DNA from 4 places in the Photorhabdus antumapuensis genome. Region 4 is predicted to be linked to each of the others. Evidence: predicted binding sites of a transcription regulator. Region 4 holds the regulator's gene; each other region holds the start of a gene.
What was found. Region 4 encodes PurR, which represses purine synthesis genes. Its sites were predicted from a motif close to CANGCAAACGTTTGCNTG; they were not measured.
Positions count from the first base shown of each region.

Region 1 (6,274 bases), on a different contig from region 4:
GCCAATAAATATTTTCCACAATTAAAAGATAACTGAAATAAATTATAAATAATATAAATTTGTTATTTTTAGCACTGATAATAATTTATCAGTGCTAAACATTTTATTTTCTAAAGACGGGTATGTGAGCAAATATTGATTTGTATGCATTTGGGATAATTGAAATGAAAATAATGACAAAGATAGCAGGGGCCGGTGTGGTTTTAATTGGGTTGCAAGGGTTTGCTTATGGTGAGGAAAAGCAAGAAAAAGTTTTAAAATTCAGCAGATTGAAAGTTTCAGGTTCACAGGATGATGCTGAAATACGAGCAATGGAAAAGCCCGGTTCTTACAGTTCTAAAGGTGAAGATACTAAACTTCAATCAACGGATAGTATATTGCGCAGCATGCCAGGAACTTATACGCAAATTGATCCGGGGCAGGGAACGGTGACGGTTAATATTCGTGGATTAAGTGGATTTGGTCGGGTGAATATGATGGTTGATGGTGTTAGCCAGAGCTTTTATGGTACATCACCCACCAGCATAACACATAGTAATAGTCTTCAGAGCCAGTTTGGCTCATTAATTGATCCTAATTTTATTGTTGGTGTGGATATTAGTCGAGGACAATCTGATGGTTCTGATAGTGTCAACGCATTAGCGGGTAGTGCTAATTTCCGCACAATTGGTGTTGATGATGTGATATTCAGTGGCAATACATTGGGAATACGGACAAAAATGCTCTATGGCGATAATGGCATTGGTCATAATGGCATGATTGCCGTCGCTGGTAAAACACAGGCTTTTAGTTCTGAAGGATCAATTGGCGCTATGCTGGCTGTCAGTGGGCATTCAATTGATGCTAATTATAAAAATGCTGACGGAATATCAAGTGATGAATTTGGTACCGATAAATCTTTTAAACAGAAACCCAATTCTCAATTAATGAAGTTAAATATTAAGCCAAATGAATTTCATGATATGGAGCTGAGTGGCCGTTTGTATCACAATAAATTTACTCAGCGTCATATTGATAGTGAGGATTTTTATCTGAAATACAACTATAAGCCATTCAGTGAGTTGGTTGATATGAAATTGTTGGTTAGTACCAGCGGAAGTGATCAAATCTATAATTCTGCACTTAATGCATTGACAAACAGCAAAACTAAAAATAAATCAAACGCTATTAATCTTAATAACATCAGCCGTTTTAATTACGGCGATACCGATTTTGAGTTGATATTCGGTGGTAAATTGATGAAAACTGAATATAGTAAGACAACTGATAGCGTTTACTCTGATATAGAAGATGAAGAAAAAAAGAAAAAATATGAAAAGACAGATAGTGAAGCAAAAGAAAATAATAGTTTTGCCCCAAGTGGTAAACAAGATATTGCCAGTATTTATAGCGGGTTAAAAATTAATCGTGATATTTACCAAGTTAATATTAATCTTAATTATATGGATTATAGTGTAAAGGGCCATAAACCAGCCTGTGAGTTACGCGTTAATTGTTTCCCTCAAGGTGAAAGTAAACTAAATTTGAAAGAGCGTGGATTTAATCCAAGTATTTTGCTGTCAGCGGAAATTATTCCTGAATTTCAGCCTTTCGTGAGTTATACCCACTCTATGAGAGCACCGAATGCGCAGGAAGTTTTCTATGGCAATGAAGGTGGCGCATCGATAAATCCATTTTTGAAAGGAGAAAAATCGGATACTTATCAAATTGGTTTTAATAGTTACCGTCCAGACATGATTGTAAAAGGAGATACTTTCCGTCTGAAAGCAGCTTGGTATCATACTAAGATAAAGAATTACATCAGTAGTGATTCATATACTCTGTGCAAAGATGGCAGGATATGCCAGTATTCTAAATTATCAGAAGAAGATTGGAAGCATGTTGATGCAAATTTCGGTATGTATATTTATAGCAATAGCATAACCCCGGTGATAATGCGCGGCTATGAAGTCTCTGCTGATTATGATGCCGGTGTATTTTATAGTAAATTGGCTTATAGCCGACAAAAAACAAGCCAACCGACTTCTATTTCTACATCGATTTTTGGTGCAGATCCTACATCAGAATTACCTGAAAGTTTTTTGACTTTGGATACAGGAGGTCGTCTATTGGGCGAAAAACTACGGATTGGAACAATAATTAAATATACCGGTAATTCCTATAAGCTAGATTCAGATCCTTATAATCAGGACAGTGATGGGCGAACGGTGATGGAAAAGGAGAGAAAAATTCCCATTGTGGTCGATTTTTACGGTGATTATAAAATAAATAAAAATGTGCTGTTTAAATTTTCAGTACAGAATCTGACAAACAGAAACTACTCTGAAGCACTTAATCGTATGAGTAATACGGCTGCATTAATGGATAAATCTACTTCGGCTATGCAAACTGCTCGGGGCCGGACCTATATTGTCGGCGCAGAAATCCGTTTCTGATTATACCTGTTATCTTTCAAGTTGCCTCTTTGTTGGCTGTACTCACTCACCCCGGTCACATAGTTATCTATGCTCCCGGGGATTCGCTCCCTTGCCGTCGCGATGCATCTTGAAATCTATAGGGTATATAGGAAAAATAAGTGGCAAAGGAGTGCCACTATTTCAGATTTGCAGATCGTTTTTTCCGTTCTTTCTTGATTTTCAACACTTCACTTTCAATCCAGCCATCTTGTAAACGGGTATTCAGGACATCACCAACATGTACCTGTTTGGTTTGTTTCAGTAATTTTCCATCCGATGTTTGACTGATGCTGTAACCACGGGCCAGTGTTGCCAGAGGGCTAACGGCTTCCATCCGCGAACAGGAAATGGCAAATTTTTCTCTGGAACGGCTGATTTGCCTTTCAATCACTTGTCTTAACCGAAAATCTTGTTGCTGAATCTGTTGGCTATATTGGTGGATCTGCTGGCTAGGTTCAGCGTACCAGAGCCGTTGCTGTAATTTCTCATAAGCCAAGCTGTTTTGCTTTAAGTGCCGTTGCAAGCTGTCAGTGAGTCGCTGGCGTAAACTGACCAGCAAGTTTTGTTGACGAGCCAGACGTAAATGAGGATGTTGTTGCTGTAAACGATGAGATAACAGACTGAAAATACGCTGTTTCTGGGCAAAGAAGTAATCCATTGCCATTTCCAGTCGTTGTTGTTGCGACTGAATTTGACGTAGCAATTCGAGTTGATTACGGCTGACTAACTCAGCGGCCGCTGATGGTGTCGGGGCGCGCAAATCTGCTACAAAGTCAGCAATGGTGACATCTGTTTCATGACCGACTGCACTGACTATCGGAATATCACTGTGGAAAATGGCTCTGGCGACTCGTTCGTCGTTGAAACTCCATAAATCTTCCAGCGAGCCACCACCACGCCCAACAATCAATACATCACACTCCTGCCGCTCATTCGCTAATTCAATAGCTCGAATAATCTGTAATGGTGCTTCTGTGCCCTGAACCGCTGTCGGATAAATGATGATGGGCAATGATGGATCACGGCGCTTTAAAATATTCAAAACATCATGCAGGGCAGCGCCACTGGTTGAAGTAATTACACCAAGCTGTTGAGCAGGAGATGGCAGCGGTTTTTTGTGGCTTTGGTCAAATAATCCTTCGGCATCGAGTTTTTGTTTCAATAGTTCAAACTGTTGCTGTAACAGCCCATCACCGGCGGGTTGCATACTTTCAACAATAAGCTGATAGTCCCCTCTTGGTTCATAAAGTGTGATTGCCGCGCGAACCAAAACTTGCTGACCATTTTGTGGCTTGAATGTCACCCGTTGATTACTACTGCGAAACATTGCCGCCCGCACTTGGGCACGCTCATCTTTCAGCGTGAAATACCAATGCCCGGAGGAGGGCTGAGAAAAATTGGATATTTCAGCGCTTAGCCAAATTCTGCCCATTTCCATTTCGAGCAGTTGTCGAACCGTCTGATTAAGACGACTGACAGAAAAAATTCCAGTGTTAAAAGGTAGTGACATGTGAGAAAGATCAAATTTCAAAACAAGAACTTAATATATTGATACTAACGTGCGTTATGAAGTAAGCAAGAAATTTTTTAATAAAATGCTGGAGGCAACCGATTACGTTCTGTATAATGCCACGGCAATATTTTATTCCTTAAGTTTTTCGCAGCCTGGTGAGATATTGCTTATGTTACGAGTTAAAAAAGAAGCTTTAACCTTTGATGATGTTCTGTTAATTCCTGCTCATTCTACCGTTTTACCTAACACTGTTGACCTGTCTACTCAACTGACCTCTACCATTCGCCTAAAAGTTCCTATGTTGTCTGCCGCTATGGATACCGTTACTGAATCCGGTTTGGCTATTGCATTGGCTCAGGAAGGTGGCATGGGTTTTATCCATAAAAATATGTCTATTGAGCGTCAGGCAGAAGAAGTTAGCCGAGTTAAAAAACATGAGAGTGGTGTTGTGACAGATCCAGTCACTGTGGTATCTGAAACAACGCTGCGTGAAGTTAAAGAATTGACAGAACGTAATGGTTTTGCGGGTTACCCGGTTGTCACTGAAGGAAATGAGTTGGTTGGTATTATTACTGGCCGTGATGTACGTTTCGTTACTGATTTGGATCAGCCTGTTACTGCGGTAATGACGCCTAAAGAGCGTCTGGTGACAGTAAAAGAAGGTGAAGCCCGTGAAATTGTGTTGCAGAAAATGCATGAAAAACGTGTTGAGAAAGCGCTGGTAGTTGATGAAAACTTTCATCTGCTCGGCATGATCACGGTTAAAGATTTCCAGAAAGCAGAACGTAAACCGAACGCCTGTAAGGATGAACATGGTCGTTTACGTGTTGGTGCTGCGGTTGGTGCTGGTGCCGGCAATGAAGCGCGTATTGATGCATTAGTTGCTGCTGGTATTGATGTTCTGCTTATTGATTCATCGCATGGTCATTCTGAAGGGGTACTGCAACGTATTCGTGAAACCCGTGCTAAGTACCCAAATCTACAAATTATTGGTGGTAACGTGGCGACTGGGGAAGGCGCAAAAGCGCTGGTAGCGGCTGGCGTCAATGCGGTTAAAGTCGGTATTGGTCCCGGTTCTATCTGTACTACCCGTATTGTTACCGGTGTAGGGGTGCCACAAATTACCGCTATCTCTGATGCCGTTGAAGCGTTGGAAGGCACCGGTATTCCAGTTATTGCTGATGGTGGTATTCGTTTCTCTGGCGATATTGCCAAAGCCATCGCTGCGGGAGCGTCGTGTGTCATGGTGGGCTCCATGCTGGCAGGGACAGAAGAGTCACCGGGAGAAATTGAGCTGTACCAAGGACGTTCATTTAAATCTTATCGTGGCATGGGATCATTAGGAGCGATGTCTAAAGGCTCTTCTGATCGATATTTCCAAACTGATAATGCTGCCGACAAGCTGGTACCGGAAGGCATTGAAGGCCGTGTTGCCTATAAAGGTTTGCTGAAAAACATTGTTCATCAGCAAATGGGAGGCTTGCGTTCCTGTATGGGGCTGACTGGCTGTGCAACTATTGATGAATTGAGAACCAAAGCAGAATTTGTTCGCATTAGTAATGCTGGTATTCAGGAAAGCCACGTTCACGATGTCACCATTATCAAAGAGTCTCCAAACTACCGGTTAGGTTTGTAATCCATATTTATTGTGGCCCGTATAAGGGCTACTTATCTTTATTTGTTACTTGTTTTTTTGGAATTCACCGCACATGACAACTAATATCCATCAACACCGCATTCTTATCCTTGATTTTGGTTCGCAATATACTCAATTGATTGCTCGCCGTATCCGTGAAATCGGGGTTTATTGTGAACTTTGGGCATGGGATGTCACAGAAGAGCAAATCCGCGAATTCAACCCAAGCGGCATTATTCTTTCCGGTGGCCCGGAAAGTACCACAGCACAAGGAAGTCCACGTGCACCTGAATATGTTTTTAACGCTGGCGTTCCGGTTCTGGGTGTTTGCTATGGCATGCAAACAATGTCGGTACAGTTCGGTGGTAAGGTAGAAGATTCTACTGAGCGTGAATTTGGTTATGCTCAGGTTGAGATTAAAGCGGAAAGTGCATTGTTCCGTGGGATTCAGGATTCATTAAATGCGCAAGGTAAACCATTATTAGATGTATGGATGAGTCATGGTGATAAAGTCACTGCAATTCCTGAGGATTTTATCACTATCGCCGGCACTGATACCTGTCCATTTGCCATCATAGCAAATGAAGAAAAACGTTTTTATGGTGTGCAATTCCACCCGGAAGTCACCCATACCCATCAGGGGCAGCGTATATTGGAACGTTTTGTTCT
Region 1 is NZ_JAHZMK010000010.1:108,664-114,937, forward strand. It holds gene KZ793_RS02590 (S9 family peptidase) at 1-36, shown strand, start outside; gene KZ793_RS02595 (TonB-dependent receptor domain-containing protein) at 165-2,435, shown strand; gene xseA (exodeoxyribonuclease VII large subunit) at 2,593-3,966, opposite strand; gene guaB (IMP dehydrogenase) at 4,139-5,605, shown strand; gene guaA (glutamine-hydrolyzing GMP synthase) at 5,679-6,274, shown strand, end outside.
Region 1: a site for PurR is predicted at 4,058-4,075, ahead of guaB (IMP dehydrogenase). Genes of this name have one in related genera too.

Region 2 (6,274 bases), on a different contig from region 4:
CATGCGTATTTCGGCGCGTACTCGATTGGCAACGTTCCTTGATGAAGGAGCAATGACGGAATTAGGGGGAGAATTAGAGCCAAAAGATATTCTTAAATTCCGCGATTCCAAAAAGTATAAAGATCGTATATCAGCAGCGCAGAAGCAAACCCAAGAAAAAGATGCACTGATCGTGATGAAAGGTACCCTGAGTGGTATGCCAGTTGTCGCTGCCGCTTTTGAATTTGCATTTATGGGCGGTTCCATGGCTTCGGTTGTTGGTGCCCGTTTTGTCCGTGCCGTAGAACAAGCGTTGGCAGATAATTGTCCTCTGGTTTGTTTTTCTTCCAGTGGTGGCGCACGTATGCAAGAGGCATTGATGTCACTGATGCAGATGGCGAAAACCAGTGCTGCTTTAGCAAAAATGCAGGAACGTGGTTTGCCTTATATCTCTGTCATGACTGATCCGACAATGGGTGGTGTTTCAGCAAGTTTGGCGATGTTAGGTGATATTAATATTGCTGAACCAAAGGCATTGATTGGTTTTGCCGGGCCACGGGTTATTGAGCAGACCGTTCGTGAAAAATTACCGTCCGGTTTCCAGCGTAGTGAATTTTTGCTGGGAAAGGGGGCAATTGACATGATAGTTCGTCGCCCTGAAATGCGTGACACACTTGCCAGTTTACTTTCTAAACTAACTCATCAGTCGCAGCCAGGTACTAAGCCAATTGTTGCTGAATTTGTGGCAGAACCCGCTGATGTTGAGGCGGATATTCAAATAAGTACCAATAAAGAAGATGTCTGATACTTTACAAATTCCTCAAGCCACGTCGCCATTGATGACGTGGCTTTCCTACCTTGGGAACCTGCATACTAAGGCCATTGATATGGGGCTTGAGCGTGTGGGGAAACTTGCCCGAACTTTGGCGTTAGTTAATCCTGCACCTAAGGTGATAACTGTATCCGGTACTAATGGTAAAGGTACTACCTGTTGCACGATAGAATCTATTCTGTTAGCGGCTGGGCTGAGAGTGGGTGTTTACAGCTCTCCGCATCTTGTACGTTATACCGAAAGAGTTCGTATTCAGGGTAAAGAGTTACCTGAACAGGAATTCTGTCGTGTATTTGCGGATATTGAATCTCGTCGCGGTGATATTTCTCTGACTTATTTTGAATATGGCACATTAGCGGCTTTGCAACTGTTTAAACAAGCTTGTCTGGATGTAGTCATTTTAGAAGTAGGCTTAGGTGGGCGACTGGATGCGACAAATATTGTGGACGCCGATATTGCCGCTATTACCAGTATTGCAATTGATCATGTTGATTGGTTGGGTGCCGATCGCGAACATATTGGTCGTGAGAAAGCAGGGATTTTCCGTAAAGATCGCTTTGCCGTGGTTGGCGAGCCGGATATGCCATCTTCTATTGCGGAAGTTGCGGGTGAATTAGGAGCCAAGTTGTTCCGTTGTGGCATTGACTGGCGTTTCTCTCGACAGGATAAAAACTGGCACTGGCAATCTGATGATAGGCTATTTAGCAATCTACCTTTACCAAATGTTCCTTTGATGAATGCCGCAACGGCGATGGGTGTTATTTGTTGCCTGTTACAACAAGATGATAAAGTCAGTCGAGCTATTAATGAGAGTGCAATCCATCAAGGGCTACAGAATGCACAGTTGCCTGGGCGTTTCCAGATAGTTCGTGAAAATCCATTGTTGATCTTGGATGTGGCGCATAATCCCCATGCGGCGGCTTATCTGGTACAGAAATTGGCCCAGTTACCCCGTCAGCCGGGCAGTAGAATCCTTGGTGTAGTGGGTATGTTAGGTGATAAGGATATTGCCGGTACACTGACTTGCCTGTCACAGCAAATAAATGAGTGGTATTGCGCTCCGTTGACTGAACTGCGTGGTGCAGATGCACAGACACTGGCTCAGCATCTTGAACAGCCACGGGTATTTACTGATGTGGAAAGTGCCTGGTATCAGGCGATGGCTGATGCTGATGAGCAAGATATTGTTGTTGTTTGTGGTTCATTCCACACAGTAGCGTATGTCATGGAGGCTCTGGACAGGGAGAAGGGAAGTGGCAAGTAAATTTCAGAATCGTTTGGTTGGTACAATTGTATTGGTAGCATTGGGTGTCATTGTGCTGCCTGCGTTGTTAGACGGCAACAAGAAATATAATGAAGATAAGTTTGCATCAATTCCTCTGGTGCCAAAGCCTGGGGATGAGCAAGAAATCGAATCTATACCTCCTCTTAATCCACCAATATTATCAGTGCCTCTGGAAGATGAGACAGAGGCATTGCTGCCAGAAACACTGGAGCAGCCGGAAATACCATTGGTTACTGCTCCTCAGCCCGCGCTGATAGTACCTCCTGCTGTTCAGCCAGAATTGAAACTTCAACCACAGATCAAGCTTGAACCAAAACCAGATGCCAAGCCGCCAGCGCCGGCGAAATCTAAACCAGACGTTAAGCCAGAACCGAAACCTGAAGTTAAACCGGTTGAGACAACCCCTCAAGGGCAGGCTTACATTGTACAACTGGGTGCTTTGAAAAATGCCGGAAAGGTAGATGAAATCGTTGCCAGACTGCGTTTGTCTGGTTATCAGGTTTATACAGTTCCTTCATCTCCGGTTCAGGGGCAATTAACGAGAATATATGTTGGTCCGAATGCTTCTAAGCAACAACTTGACTCGGCATTATCAGAATTGAAAAGTTTGACTGGGTTACAAGGGCAGGTAAGGAGTTACAGGCCGTAATAAAAGTGGGTGATGCCTATGTGACAAATAGGACAACTATCATGAAGAAATAAATATTAAGTGACTGCGGCGATGATGATTATTCAAATTCGTCGCCTTAATTATTTTCCGTGGGATAGGAAATCTGCTGCGCAAACGTTTTCGTTTTCTGTTAGAATGCACCTGAAACGGATGCCGAGGTGTCTATTTTGGAATTAAAACATGGTTTGGATTGATTACGTTATTATCGCGATTATTGGCTTCTCGGCATTAGTTAGCCTGATTCGTGGGTTTATTCGTGAGGCATTATCACTGGTCACCTGGGGATGTGCTTTCTTTGTGGCAAGCCATTTCTATACTTACTTAGCGGTCTATTTTACTCGTTTTGAAGATGAATTGGTGCGTAACGGGATTGCTATTGCGTTGCTGTTTATTGCTACTTTGATTGTCGGTTCTGTAGTGAACTATGTGATAGGTTCTCTTGTGCAACGGACTGGATTGTCAGGTACTGATCGAGTATTGGGGATCTGCTTTGGGGCATTGCGTGGTGTGTTGATTGTTGCTGCTATTCTGTTTTTTCTGGATACATTTACACCATTGGCTCGAAGTGAGGATTGGAAACAGTCACAATTGATCCCGCAGTTCAGTCATATCATAAGGTGGTTCTTTGACTACCTGCAAAATGCGTCAAGTTTCTTGCCGGAGAAATATACCTCTCCGTTTGGCTGATGAGGAAAAACTACATGTGCGGTATTGTTGGTATCGTCGGTTTTACACCGGTTAACCAGTCGATTTATGATGCGTTGACGGTGCTTCAGCACCGTGGGCAAGATGCTGCGGGCATTGCCACTATTGATGGTAACAATGGGTTTCGTTTACGCAAAGCCAATGGCTTAGTGAGAGATGTGTTTGAAGCTCGGCATATGCTGCGTTTACAGGGAACGATTGGGATTGGTCATGTTCGCTACCCGACAGCAGGCAGTTCCAGTGCATCGGAAGCTCAGCCGTTTTATGTGAACTCTCCATTTGGTATTACACTGATACACAATGGTAATTTGACGAACGCTCATGTGTTGAAGAAAAAGCTGTTTGAGAATGCTCGTCGCCATGTGAATACCACGTCAGATTCTGAGATTTTGCTCAATGTTTTTGCTAATGAACTGGATTATTTCCAGCGCTATCCACTAGAACCTGACAATATTTTTGCGGCGGTAGCGGCAATGCATAAACAGGTGAGTGGTGCTTATGCCTGCATTGCGATGATTATCGGTCATGGACTAGTCGCTTTCCGTGATCCGCATGGTATTCGTCCGTTGGTTTTAGGTAAGCGTACTTTGGATGATGGCCGTAGTGAGTATATGGTCGCTTCTGAAAGCGTTGCATTGGATACCCTTGGCTTTGAATTCTTGCGGGATGTGGCATCAGGTGAAGCGGTTTATATTACTGAACAAGGTCAGTTATTTACTCGTCAATGTGCTGAAAATCCTTCTCTGACTCCCTGTTTATTTGAATTTGTCTATTTGGCTCGCCCAGACTCTTTTATTGATAAAATTTCGGTTTATAACGCCCGCATACGGATGGGGCATAAATTAGGGGCGAAAATTGCCCGCGAATGGGAAGACTTGCATATTGATGTGGTTATTCCAATCCCCGAAACATCTTGCGATGTCGCGTTAGAAATTGCCCGCATACTCGATAAACCCTATCGTCAGGGATTTGTGAAAAACCGTTATGTTGGCCGGACATTTATCATGCCTGGGCAACAGGAACGCCGGAAATCAGTCCGTCGTAAACTGAATGCTAATCGCGCAGAATTCCGTGATAAAAATGTGCTATTGGTGGATGATTCTATTGTACGTGGTACAACGTCAGAACAGATTGTTGATATGGCTCGTGAAGCCGGCGCGAAGAGAGTTTATCTTGCTTCGGCAGCACCGGAAGTGCGTTTTCCGAATGTTTATGGCATTGATATGCCCAATGCAAATGAACTGATTGCTCATGGGCGTGAAGTTGATGAAATTCGCCAACTCATCGGTGCAGATGCATTGATATTTCAGGATCTAACGGATCTGATCGACGCTGTTCGTGAAGAAAACCCGGATGTTGATGGGTTTGAGAGTTCAGTATTCAATGGTGTTTATGTTACCAAAGACGTTGACCAGACTTATCTCTATTATCTGGAGAATCTGCGTAAAGACGATGAAGCAAAACTGAATAATCAGAATGAAATCGAAAATCTGGATATTTATAATGAAGGTTGATTACCTTTAGAATCTAGGTAGCTGCTCGGTGTTTGCATGAGGGAAAAATGAAAAGATTGATAGTAGGACTTACAGGAGCAAGCGGGGCTATTTATGGCGTAAGGCTACTGCAAGTTTTACAACCAGTTGAAGAGGTAGAAACACATCTGGTCATCAGTCATTCCGCTCGGCAGACACTGGCACTTGAAACAGATTATAGTTTACGGGATGTGCAGGCGCTGGCTGATGTTGTGTATGACAACAGAGATATCGCTGCTGCCATCTCTTCGGGTTCATTCAAAACTTCGGGCATGGTAATTCTGCCATGCTCAATGAAAACCCTTTCAGGTATTGTCCACAGTTATACTGATGGATTAGTGACCAGAGCAGCAGATGTCGTATTGAAAGAAAGTCGTAAACTGGTGCTTGGAGTGAGAGAAACGCCGTTGCATTTGGGGCATCTCAGGTTGATGACTCAGGCGGCAGAAATTGGCGCGGTGATTATGCCGCCTGTGCCTGCATTTTATCATCAGCCTCAACAGATTCTGGATATTATTGACCAGACGGTTAACCGAGTGCTCGATCAGTTTGATATCGAGCTACCTCATGATCTATTTACCCGCTGGCAAGGGGCTAAAAGCGTTGAGATTTAGTGTCTAATAGATCTTCAATCGCTTCTTTTAGTTGAAAATGGCGGAAGCCAAAACCTGCTTGTTCCAAGTTATGCGGTATTGCCTGTTGTCCGCCTAGTACCAGTGCCGCCGCTTCTCCCATGAGTAATTTCAGCACAAAAGCAGGTGTTCGAATAATGGTAGGGCGGTGCAATACTTCTCCCAATGTTGCGGCAAACTGATCATTATGTACTGGATAAGGGGCGGTCATATTAAAAGGACCACTCAAGTCAGGCGTCATTAATAGGTAATAGATGCCATTCACCATATCATCAATATGAATCCAGGGCAGATACTGTTTTCCGCTCCCCATAGGGCCACCAAGCCCAAGACGGAACAGGGGGAGCATTTTTTTCAGTGCTCCGCCGTTTTTTGCCAGTACAACACCAGTACGCAAAAGACAAACACGGGTTTTATCACTGGCTGCTTGTAATGCAAGTTGTTCCCATTGCTTACAGAGCTGATGAGTAAATTCATCATGGGGTGGCTCATGCTCTGTAACGACTGTCTGATCCTGATCCCCGTAATAGCCTACCGCAGAGCCGGAAATAAAGACTTCTGGTGGTGTCTGACTGGCATTAATGAGCTTGCTGAGTTGCTCTGTTAATGTCCAGCGACTTTGGCACAACTTCTCTTTTT
Region 2 is NZ_JAHZMK010000015.1:191,020-197,293, forward strand. It holds gene accD (acetyl-CoA carboxylase, carboxyltransferase subunit beta) at 1-784, shown strand, start outside; gene folC (bifunctional tetrahydrofolate synthase/dihydrofolate synthase) at 777-2,075, shown strand; gene dedD (cell division protein DedD) at 2,065-2,745, shown strand; gene cvpA (colicin V production protein) at 2,947-3,453, shown strand; gene purF (amidophosphoribosyltransferase) at 3,468-4,985, shown strand; gene KZ793_RS06880 (UbiX family flavin prenyltransferase) at 5,033-5,617, shown strand; gene KZ793_RS06885 (TIGR01777 family oxidoreductase) at 5,598-6,274, opposite strand, start outside.
Region 2: a site for PurR is predicted at 2,874-2,891, ahead of cvpA (colicin V production protein). Genes of this name have one in related genera too.

Region 3 (6,274 bases), on a different contig from region 4:
CAACACTTTTTGCGAGTAAATTTTGTGCTTGTTCTGCGTGATAACATATTCCATCGTAAGTACAGTTGGTCACGACCGCATAAACAGGTTTACTGTCTATTGCGATTGCTTTTAACGGATGTTCATCAATGAGTTGTTGGATATATTCTGGTTGAAATTGATCTCTGGGTATGGGGCCAATAATGCCATAGCGGTTGCGTTGAGGAATAAGATATACGGGTAAAGCCCCAGTCATTATTAAACCTTGTCCAATGGATTTATGGCAATTGCGATCGCATATAACAATCTCTTTCTCGCCAATAATGGCGCCCATGATAATACGGTTAGAACCCGAAGTGCCGTTAAGGACGCAATAACTTTGATGCGCGCCAAAAACCGTTGCTGCATATTCTTCTGATTCTTTAATTGCGCCTGTATGATCTAACAGTGAGCCAAGTGTTTTTCTTTCTATGCCAATATCACTCCGGAATAAGTTTTCCCCAAAGAAATTAATTAATTCTCTTCCTACTGCTGTCTTAGTAAGCGCGACACCACCCTGATGTCCAGGAGCAGTCCAGGAATATTCTGGTGATTCTTGGGTGTATTGCAGTAATGCGCGAGTGAAAGGCGGTAATAATTGAGCATAATATTTCTTAATTAGCGAACTGGCGCGAGAGGTGATAAATCCAGCCGTGTCTTCAAGCATCCAGACGAATTCATCTGCTAATCCCATGACTTCAAGTGTCAGCGTGTCGATGCTGGAATATTCCGCGGTCAACAATACCGGAATGGTTGTATTGTGTTTGCGTATTTCTTTCAGTAATTCTAAGACTTGTTTATGAGATTCATAATTATTATCTCCGGAAGTCCAATCAACAAAAATACAGCATAGTGAGGAATCAGAACAAACTGTGGCTATGCCATCTTGAAATGTCGCAGCCAGGATAACTGCGAAATTGTTCTTTTTTAGTGCTTCTATTAACTCTGTAAAGGCACGACCATTCGCCGTCGTCGAGCTAAATACATGGCTGCTGACGACCATAATTTTATTTTGTTCGTTAATATCTAAATTAATCATGATTTATCCTATGGGAGAGATAGTGTCCTGATGAATTTAATATGGTTAGCTGAATTAGCTGTCAAACATAATATAACTGAGGATATATAATGGCTGTAATTGACTCCTTAGAGCCTTATATTTGTTTACTTATTTTGGTTGGTTTTCTTGGGAAATTAATTTTTTCCGGTTTTCTTTGGCCTGTAAATATCCGACTAAACTAAGCTGATAACGGCGAATATTTTCAATATAGCGATAAGCTTCATGTCCACGGGCATAGCCATAGGTGGTATTTGTATAATATTTTTTCTGGCTTAATAGTGGAATCCGTTTTTTGACATCAAGCCAGCTATCGGGATTTCCTTTCTGTGATGCCGTCAGTTTGCGGGCATCTAACATATGTCCATAACCCATATTGTAAGCTGCCAGTGCAAACCAGATGCGCTCATCTTTAGGGATATTTTCAGGTAGTCGTTTCATTAGATTTTGCAGATAGATCGCGCCTCCCTGAATACTCTCCTCTGGATCAAGGCGATCAACGACGCCTAACCCTTTAGCGGTCTGGTTGGTTAACATCATCAGGCCACGCACACCCGTGGGTGAAGTTGCCTGTGGGTCCCAATGAGACTCTTGCCAGGCAATGGCAGCGAGCAGTTGCCAACTGATATCACCGGAATATTTTTCAAATAGTGGCCGATAGGTAGGCAGAATATTATCGATGGCACTTAGAAAAGAGAGTGTATCGAAATAATCAAATGAGTTGACGTGACCAAAGTATTTCTCCTCCAATCGTGGCATGACATTTTTTTCCGTTAGCTGGCTGAAAAAATCCAGCATGGCAGCATAAAGGCTGTAATCGTCAATGCGTTTTAAATACCATGTCAGCGGGTTATCTTCACTTACATCAAAAGCGACGGCCAGATTAGGATGAGTACGTTGTTGTAACGCGACATTAATCGAGTCACCTAACGTATAATCCAGTTTACCTTCTGCTACCTGTTCCAGTAGCTCGCGAGTGTTATATTGCGGCGTCTCCTCCCATTCGAGCTCAGGGAAGGACTCCGTTTTCATTTCTTTCAATGTGCTGGCATGAGCAGAACCAGAAGCGACCAGCAGTTTACCTTTTAAGTCGTTAAAAGAGCGAGGGCGTGGAGTTCCTTTGCGATAAATCAGTTGTTGGGATACAGAATAGTAAGCCGGACCTGTGCGGGTTTGATCTAGCCTTTCTTGATGATAGGTCAGGCCGGCGGCCAGAAAATCAGCTTCACCCTTTTCCAGGTCATCAAATAACTGATTGATATTTGTTCTAAATTTGATTTCTAATTTGACGCCAAGGTAATTAGCAAAGCGTTGTACCAGCTCGTAATCAAATCCATTTGGTTCTTTCTTACCGGTAAGATGGATCAGAGGTGAGCTAATGGTGCTGATCCGTAGCTCTCCTCTGGTCATGATCCTGTTAATCTGCTCCTGTTGTTTATTCGGCCAACTGATGTTCAGACTGATGATGGCGGCAGAAAAAAGAGCGATAACAATGATAACGAAATAATTTATTTTTATATTATTCAAACGGTTATCTCTGTATAACGCAATGTGGTGCTATGTGTAAACGCGCTATATTGTTATGGTTAAATTTCCAGTGATTGAGCATTTTGCGGAACAAAAACTGGCTGTGCAACTTAATTGATACTATTTGTATGGTCTGCCGATAGAATAATGGGCTTTAATAATCGTCACGCAAACGGTTTCGTCATGGGAGACAATCCTCTATAATGGCCTCATTTCCCCTTAGGCATCTATTAAGCTTTGCTTCTAAGATGAGAGAATTGATTACTATGAAAATTCTACGTGGTTCACCTGCTTTATCTGCATTTCGTATCACTAAACTTCTTTCTGTGTGCCAAGAACAGCAACTTCCGGTGGATGATATTTATGCGGAATATGTTCATTTTGCAGAGATTAATGCACCTTTGAGTGATGCTGATTCAGCGAAGTTACAACAATTATTAAAATATGGGCCTTCGCTGGCTGAACATGAACCCCAAGGTGTGTTGCTGTTAGTGACGCCTCGTCCGGGAACGATTTCCCCGTGGTCTTCCAAAGCAACCGACATTGCTCACAATTGTGGCCTGTCCCAGGTTGTGCGTCTGGAGCGTGGCCTGGCTTATTACATCCAAAGTGGTGAAATGAGTGACGCACAGTGGCAAATATTGTCATCACAGCTGCATGATCGGATGATGGAAACGGTCTTTACTCAATTGGAACAGGTGGAAAAATTATTTTCTCGTCAGCAACCCGTTCCGTTAAAACGCATTGATATTCTGCAAGCAGGACGCAGTGCGTTAGAAACTGCCAATATTGAACTTGGATTGGCGTTGGCCCCGGATGAAATTGATTATCTGATGGACGCTTTCCAGAAATTAGGGCGCAATCCAACAGATGTTGAACTTTATATGTTTGCTCAGGCTAACTCAGAACATTGCCGTCATAAAATCTTTAATGCTGATTGGATTATTGATGGTCAGACGCAGCCAAAATCGCTGTTTAAAATGATTAAAAACACCTATGAGCAGACACCTGATTATGTCCTGTCAGCCTATAAAGATAATGCCGCTGTGATGGAGGGATCTTCTGTTGGCCGTTTCTTTGCCAGTGCGGAAAACGGTTCATATGATTACCATCAGGAGCAGGCTCATATTCTGATGAAAGTGGAAACGCATAATCACCCGACTGCGATTTCTCCTTGGCCGGGTGCATCGACAGGTTCTGGTGGTGAAATCCGCGATGAAGGGGCGACCGGTCGTGGTGCTAAGCCAAAAGCGGGTCTGGTGGGATTTTCGGTATCCAATCTGCGGATACCGGGTTTTGAACAGCCGTGGGAAGAGGATTTCGGTAAACCGGAGCGTATCGTTAGTGCTCTGAATATCATGATGGAAGGCCCTTTAGGGGGCGCGGCATTTAATAATGAATTTGGTCGTCCGGCGTTGTTGGGTTATTTCCGTACCTATGAAGAAAAAGTAAACAGTCATAACGGCAGCGAATTACGTGGTTATCACAAACCCATCATGCTGGCGGGTGGGATCGGTAATATCCGTGATGAACATGTCAAAAAGGGTGAAATTTCTGTTGGCGCAAAACTGATTGTGCTCGGTGGTCCGTCCATGAACATTGGCTTGGGTGGGGGTGCCGCATCTTCTATGGCATCCGGGCAATCCGATGCTGATCTGGATTTTGCTTCGGTGCAACGGGATAACCCGGAAATGGAGCGCCGTTGTCAGGAGGTGATCGATCGCTGTTGGCAGTTAGGTGAAAACAACCCGATCCTGTTTATTCATGATGTGGGTGCGGGTGGGCTTTCCAATGCCATGCCTGAGTTGGTCAGTGATGGTGGTCGTGGTGGACGATTTGAGTTACGTAAAATTCTTAATGATGAGCCGGGGATGAGCCCGCTGGAAGTCTGGTGTAACGAATCACAAGAGCGTTATGTGCTGGCTGTTGCGCCGGAACAACTTCCGCTGTTTGAGGAGATTTGTCGGCGAGAGCGTGCGCCTTACGCCATTATCGGTGAGGCAACAGAGGAGCGTCATTTACGGCTTAATGATGAACACTTTGATAACCAGCCAATCGATATGCCTCTGGATGTACTGCTAGGTAAAACGCCAAAAATGTTGCGTAATGTCAGTACATTAAAAGCGAGCGGTGAAAGCCTTGAGCGTCGGGATATTGATCTGGCAGAAGCGGTGAAACGCATTATGCATTTGCCGGCTGTGGCAGAAAAAACCTTCCTGATAACGATAGGTGATCGCACTGTGACAGGCATGGTTTCTCGTGATCAAATGGTGGGTCCGTGGCAGATTCCGGTTGCCGACTGTGCTGTTACCACTGCCAGCCTTGATAGCTACTATGGCGAAGCGATGTCTATGGGTGAACGTGCGCCGGTCGCTTTGCTGGATTTTGCTGCTTCCGCTCGAATGGCGGTCGGTGAAGCTCTGACCAATATCGCTTCTGCTTATGTCCAGAACTTAAAACGCATTAAACTTTCAGCTAACTGGATGTCTGCTGCGGGTCATCCTGGCGAAGATGCCGGTTTGTATGCAGCGGTTAAAGCGGTGGGTGAGGACTTGTGTCCTGCGCTAGGGTTGACTATTCCGGTGGGTAAAGACTCCATGTCGATGAAAACCCGTTGGCATGAACAAGGTGAAGAGCGTGAGATGACGGCACCTTTGTCACTGGTGATTACCGCTTTTGCCAGAGTGGAAGATGTCCGCCGTACAGTCACGCCTGAACTTTCCACTGATGAAGATAATGCGTTATTGTTAATCGATCTGGGTCAAGGGAAGAACACACTGGGCGGTACCGCATTGGCACAAGTTTACCGTCAATTGGGTAATAAAACTGCGGATGTACGTAGTGCTGAGCAATTGGCTGGTTTCTTCAATGCGATTCAGCAACTGATTTCGGAACAAAAATTACTGGCCTATCACGACCGCTCTGATGGTGGTTTACTGGTAACCTTGGCTGAAATGGCTTTTGCCGGGCATTGTGGTATTGAAGCTGATATCAGTGTATTTGATGAGGATATTCTGGCGGCCCTCTTTACCGAAGAGTTGGGTGCTGTAGTTCAGATTCGAGCATCGGATAGAGGATTTGTTGAAAGCGTTTTAGCAGAACATGGCCTGGCCGATTGCGTGCATTATCTGGGTAAAGCCAAAGCAGGTGATGATTTTGTTATCTTTAGTGGCAATACTGAGGTATACCGCCAGAATCGCAGTACCTTGCGCTTATGGTGGGCAGAAACCACATGGCAAATGCAGCGTCTGCGTGATAACCCGGAGTGTGCAGATCAGGAACATCAGGCTAAACAGGATAATCAGGACCCTGGACTGAATGTAAAACTGACCTTTGATATTTCAGACGATATTGCGGCGCCTTACATTTTGCAGCAGGTAAAGCCGAAAGTGGCGGTACTGCGTGAACAAGGCGTTAACTCTCATGTTGAAATGGCCGCGGCGTTCCACCAAGCAGGTTTTGAGGCGATTGATGTTCATATGAGCGATTTGTTGTCTGGGCGCATTGGATTGAGCCAATTCCAGACACTGGTTGCTTGTGGTGGCTTCTCTTATGGTGACGTGTTGGGGGCAGGTGAAGGTTGGGCGAAATCAATTCTGTTCAATGAACGTGTTCGTGATGAATTTGCGGCTTTCTTTGTACGACCGGATACATTGGCGCTTGGTGTTTGTA
Region 3 is NZ_JAHZMK010000007.1:88,339-94,612, reverse strand. It holds gene KZ793_RS00975 (Orn/Lys/Arg family decarboxylase) at 1-1,057, opposite strand, end outside; gene mltF (membrane-bound lytic murein transglycosylase MltF) at 1,187-2,602, opposite strand; gene purL (phosphoribosylformylglycinamidine synthase) at 2,869-6,274, shown strand, end outside.
Region 3: a site for PurR is predicted at 2,768-2,785, ahead of purL (phosphoribosylformylglycinamidine synthase). Genes of this name have one in related genera too.

Region 4 (6,274 bases):
CTGACTTTAGCTTTGTTGGAACCAATAGTATGTAGCAGGAATAAGCCATCAGGTTTCAGGTTTCTTTGAACAACGTCGAAGTAAGTCGCATAATTTTTAGGGCCAACGTGTTCAAACATACCGACAGAAACAATTTTGTCGAATTGCTCATGTAAATCCCGATAGTCTTTCAGAATGATCTTCACATCCAGATTCTTACATTGTTTCTGTGCATATTTCCGTTGTTCGGCTGAAACAGTTATACCTGTTACGGAAACACCATAATTTTTAGCAGCATAAGCCGATAGCCCACCCCAACCACAGCCAATATCCAGCAGGGTCATACCTGGAGAGAGTTCTAATTTCTCGCAGATAAGTTTCAACTTATCAAGCTGAGCTTGTTTCAGTGTTTCAGCTTGTTTCCAGTATCCGCAGGAATATTGCATATAAGGGTCAAGCATACGGGTAAAAAGATCATTTCCTAAATCATAATGTTGATGACCGACAATCCATGACCGTTTTGGCGTTTGTAGATTACGTAAGCGGGTTATTGCGATTCTCATCGTATCTTTGAAATTATTAGGCATTTTATTTTCTAATCCAGCGCGTAAAACGCGATAAAAGAAAATATCTAACCGCTCACAATCCCACCAGCCATCCATATAACTTTCACCTAATCCTACCGAACCTTGTTGTAAAACTCTTTTATAGAAATTAGGATTTTTTATCTGGATATCATAAGGATTGTGACCATTAATTTGAATACCTGCTTCTTTTAGCATCTCATTGGCAATTCTCTGCCAGGAGTTAATGGCTGTTTTCGGGTTTTCAATACAGGATGAACTCATATACTCTCCAACGTTAATGTGATGGAATATTGAGGAGCTCGTTTTACTGCCTATCCCAATAGGGCTATTTTATTTGCCCTTCTTTGCCATAAAGAGCGAACTTGGGCAGTGCTCAAAATCCTCACGTACTACGTGTACGCTCCGGTTTTTCCGCGCTGTCCGTGTCCAAACTGCCTGCAACAATTACGCCTATGGGATAGGCACTTAGCTAATAAAGCAGGATGCTAAGACGCAAAATGCAAAAAATAACAAAGAATCAAAGTAAAAAATCTTAAAGATGACTAATCCATGAGTTTAATGGGGGCAGTCATTGCTACTGAAAACCTCAAATTCCAGGTTATTTATAATAGGGAACGTATTGAGTATAAAAGCGTAAAATTGTTTTATCAATTAATAAATAAAGGCTGCAATTAATTGATAATTAGCAGCCTTTATTTATACCCGTTATCTTTCAAGCTGCCTCTTTGTTGGCTGCACTCACTCACCCCGGTCACATAGTTATCTATGCTCCCGGGGATTCGCTCCCTTGCCGTCGCGATGCAACTCGAAATCTATTAGGTATATATAACAATCTGATTAATATCAGGAATTTTGTTCAACTGTTTGAATGCGGCGATCAGTGTTTTTTTTCCGCTGTATAAAATATCCTAATGCCATCGGAACAACGGTAGAAACCATGACAGTGGTTGTGGATATAAGTGGATTGCTGATAAATGCTGATACAATCAGGCTGGCAATAAAACAGAGTCCTAATTGAAGCGTGTTTTGTAATGCAGTGGCTTTTCCACTGTCTTGTGGATAAGCGGATAAAGCGTTTGCTACTGCAATTGGGTATAACGCACCATTCATCGCAGCCATAAAGCAAAAAGGTACCAGAATGGTGAATAGAGTTGGCTCGCTAAATTTTGCAATTAAATAGAGCACAATCATGCTGACAGCATAGCCAATTAACAGATAAGGGAAAATAATCTCACTTTTTATTTTGGCTAAAATACTGCGGCATCCATAACCTCCAACGATAAAGGCCAGCGTTTGAGGTATATAACTCAGACCGATGTCATCCGGGGTATATCCCATCTTTCCGAGAATCGAAGGTGAGCCTGTTAACCAGGCAAAAAAGCCGGCGCTGCATGATGCAAATATCAGAACGTTGCCATTAAATAGCGGTGATTTCAGTAGAGTAAGGAAAGAGACATTATTTGTTGGCGCTTGAGTTTCACGGTTTTTGCGATTTTCTTGCAAGAACAGCGTAAAAAACAACAGTAATAATGTGATTGTCAGTAAGACTAGGAAAATCATGCGCCAGCCGCCGTGTTGTAACAGCCAGGCTCCCATCAAAGGTGCCAGGGCAGGGGAGAGCGCAACCAGAGGCATAATCGTTGCAAAAACATGTTTGGTACGATTGGCCTCATAGCGATCAATCACTAATGCTTGCCATGAGACTGCGGCTGAACAAACACCTATGGCTTGGATAAAACGCAAAACTAAAAGTTGGGTGGCGTCTGTTATCCACATCATACCCAGACAGCCAATAGAAAACAGGGACAGCCCGGTGATGATAATCGGTTTTCTGCCAAAGCGATCTGAAAGAGGCCCCCACAAAAGTTGAGCAAAGGCGAAACCTGCAAGAAAGATGCTTAGGCTGGCACTGATTGCTTCTGCCGATGTCTCTAATTCTTGTTGCATAGTGCCGAATGCTGGCAGATACATATCAATAGCCAGATAACCTAGCATACTCAAGCCTGCAAGGTAGAACATGAACTGACTTGAGTTTTTCATTTGATTACTCTCTTTGAATGTCATGATTGAAATAATTTGCAGTGATAGGGAGATAACAATATTGACACATATTCTATATGTCGTGATTTTTACTTGTGAAATGGTAATATTTGCATAGTGCTGTGAAAAAAATTGAAAGGTGAAATTATGTGGTCGGAATATTCACTTGAAGTCGTGGATGCGGTTGCCAGAACAGGCAGTTTTAGTGCCGCTGCATCGGAGCTTCACCGTGTCCCTTCTGCGATCAGTTATACTGTAAGACAACTGGAAGAGTGGCTTGCTGTTTCGTTGTTTGAGCGTCGTCATCGGGATGTGGAATTAACTGAGGCAGGCGCTATTTTTATTAAAGAAGCTCGTTCTGTTATCAAAAAAATGATTGACACTCGTCACCAGTGTCAACAAGTTGCAAACGGTTGGCGAGGGCAATTTAGTATTGCAATTGATCTCGTTGTCAAACCAGCGCGTAGTCGCCAGCTTATTCTTGATTTTTACCACCATTTTCCTGATATAGAACTTTTTATTCATCAGGAAGTGTTTAATGGTGTGTGGGACGCACTGGTGAATAGTCGAGTGGATGTTGCAATTGGTGCAACCCGGGTAGTTCCAGTCGGGGAAAGATATAGTTTCCGAGATATGGGGTTTATGCCCTGGCTATGTGTGGTTAGCGCAGGCCATGCGCTGACCCAGTTGCCGGGTCCGCTATCTGATGACCAAATGCGGCCTTATCCAAGTTTGTGCCTTGAAGATACATCCCGTAATTTACCGAAGCGTGACACTTGGAATCTGGATAATCAGCGCCGATTGGTGGTGCCTGATTGGGAGTCTGGTCTGTCTTGTCTAAACGAAGGGTTATGTGTGGGAATGGTGCCTGAACATAGGGCAATGCCGCTTATTCGGCAGAATAAACTAGCCGTGCTGGAATTGGAACAGCCTTTACCAGACAGTCCATGTTGTTTGGCATGGGTTCAAAACAGCCATTCTCCAGCATTAAGTTGGCTGCTTGACTATCTTGGCGATAGTGAAACTCTTAATGCTGAATGGCTTCAAGATGAATAAAGCGGATTAACGACGATAGTCGATAAATGGACCATCCACGACAGAACGTCGCTCAACCAAGCGTGGATGTACTTCAATAGTTTGTGCATCTTCACGTTTATTGATTATTCGGTCCAGTAACATGGAAAACGCCATCTGCCCCAATCGTTCTTTTGGCTGATGAATGGTGGTCAATGCCGGAGAGAAATAGCGAGCGTTGCGTATATTGTCATAACCGATGACAGAAATATCCTGTGGGACGCGTAATCCTAATTCATCAGCAGCACAAATAGCCCCCATGGCCATAACATCTCCGCCGCAGAAAACCGCAGTTGGGCGCTGTTTTTGATTCAGGATTTGATGCATGGCTTTATAGCCCGATTCTGGTTCAAAATCCCCCTGAATAATCCACTCTTCTCTGATCGGAATGTTAGCTTCTTTTAATGCCTTTAAGAATCCTTGATGACGGCCGCCTCCGGTATTTCGTGCCAGAGGGCCGGGGATCGCACCAATATCACGATGACCTCGTTCGATAAGATAACGACCAGCCAGATAACCGCCGTGGAATGCATTATCAATAATAGTATCGGTGAAATCACTTCTGGCCTGTCCCCAATCCATGACGACCATTGGAATATTGCGATAATCTTCCAACATTCCCAACAACTGTTCCGGATATTCTGAACACATAATTAGCAGTCCATCCACACGTTTTTGTGCCAGCATGGCTAGATAGGCTTTCTGTTTATCAATGTTATTGTGTGAGTTACATAAAATCAGCGTATAGCCTTTGCTATAACAACTGTTTTCAACAGCCTCAATGACTTCAGCAAAATAGGGGGCTTCACTGGACGTTGCCAGTAATCCGATCGATTTTGTGTGGTTAACTTTCAGACTGCGAGCAACGGCACTGGGTGAATAATTCAGTGTTTTAATAGCAGCCCAAACAGCAGCTTTAGTATCTTCAGCGACGAAGCGGGTTTTATTAATAACATGGGATACGGTGGTGGTTGAGACGCCAGCGTGCTTAGCCACATCTTTGATCGTTGCCATGAGGTGAAAGACTCCTGACCTTTTGGTCTAAATTTAAAACGCTTTGTTAATCGCTTGCTAGCCCTTTACATAGAGGGGCTGGCAATAAGTTAGCGATAAATCCTGGATTTTGTCTGATCTGGCTCAAAAGTGAAAGCAATAATCAGTGTTATAAAATGTGTGGTAATCGCTATTTATGCTTTTCCTTATGTAAGGGCAATTAACCATCTCAATAGACTGGTTTTTGTCGTTATAAACTTTTTATTCTGAGGAGGCTTTATGAATACCGATTTGAAGCTTGGTTTATTTACTGCTGTCAGCACGTTGGTGATGATTGCCATTTTTGCCGCTCTTTGCTTGATCTTTGCCTGATATTTTGAACTGATTGGATGATTTAAAAATTGGGCTTTACGTTGAAGGGTAATTGGGCAGATAGTCTCAATGGTTTATCTGCCCTTTGCCTTTGCGTGTTAAAACAGATAATAATAAATTAATCTGATAGTTGTTAAGCCAGATTTTTTGCAACAAATGCCCAGTTAATTAACGCCCAGAACTAAAAATTTTTCACTGCTGTGTCGGTAAGTTTATGGTCATCTTAACAATTTCTACGATAAATAACAGTGGAAATGATGTCATTTGTGCCAGGATAAGAAAAGATCAGGATGCATATTAATGAGAGAAAATGGTATTCTCCGCAATATTGTGACGATGTTGGTTATCAACATACTGTTGGTTTAAAGGAAATAAAAATGACGACTATTGAGAAGATTGAGCGCCAAATTAAAGAAAACCCGATTTTATTGTATATGAAAGGTTCTCCTAAATTGCCAAGTTGTGGCTTTTCTGCGCAGGTGGTTCAAGCTTTATCTGCGTGTGGTGAACGTTTTGCTTACGTAGATATTTTGCAAAATCCAGATATTCGTGCAGAATTGCCAAAATATGCTAATTGGCCAACTTTTCCTCAGCTTTGGGTGGAAGGTGAATTGATAGGTGGATGCGATATTGTCATTGAAATGTATCAGCGTGGTGAGTTACAAACATTAATCAAAGAAACTGCTGATAAATATCGTTCTCAGGACGAAAACGCGACAGAGTAATTTTTTCATCACTTATATACCTAATAGATTTCGAGTTGCAGCGCGGCGGCAAGTGAACGAATCCCCAGGAGCATAGATAACGATGTGACTGGGGTGAGTGGAAGCAGCCAACAAAGCAGTAGTTTGAAAGATGAAGGGTATATATACCCAATTCGCATGAACGGCCTATTTTAATTGTTTAAGTTTTTCAATGGATTTGTTTTCTATCAGGATCTCCATTTGACTGACCGCAACGCGATTCAGCTTTTGGAACCTGTCGTTGGTAGAGAGGCCTTGCCCGATAAGTTCAGCATTGAAGCTTTCTAAATTAGATAACACGACAAGCTGTTCCAGTGTGGCATAGTCCCGTATATTGCCTTTTAGTTCCGGGTTCTCTTTGCGCCAGTCACTGGCTGTCTTGCCAAACAAAGCCAGATTCAATATATCGGCCTCATTAGCATAAGCAAAATTTCTTGCTTTTGGGTTAATCTCCAGAGCGGGAATAATGTTCGTTTTTATTGACTC
Region 4 is NZ_JAHZMK010000018.1:42,059-48,332, reverse strand. It holds gene cfa (cyclopropane fatty acyl phospholipid synthase) at 1-827, opposite strand, end outside; gene punC (purine nucleoside transporter PunC) at 1,410-2,606, opposite strand; gene punR (DNA-binding transcriptional activator PunR) at 2,754-3,662, shown strand; gene purR (HTH-type transcriptional repressor PurR) at 3,669-4,694, opposite strand; gene KZ793_RS07980 (Grx4 family monothiol glutaredoxin) at 5,423-5,770, shown strand; gene KZ793_RS07975 (hypothetical protein) at 5,936-6,274, opposite strand, start outside.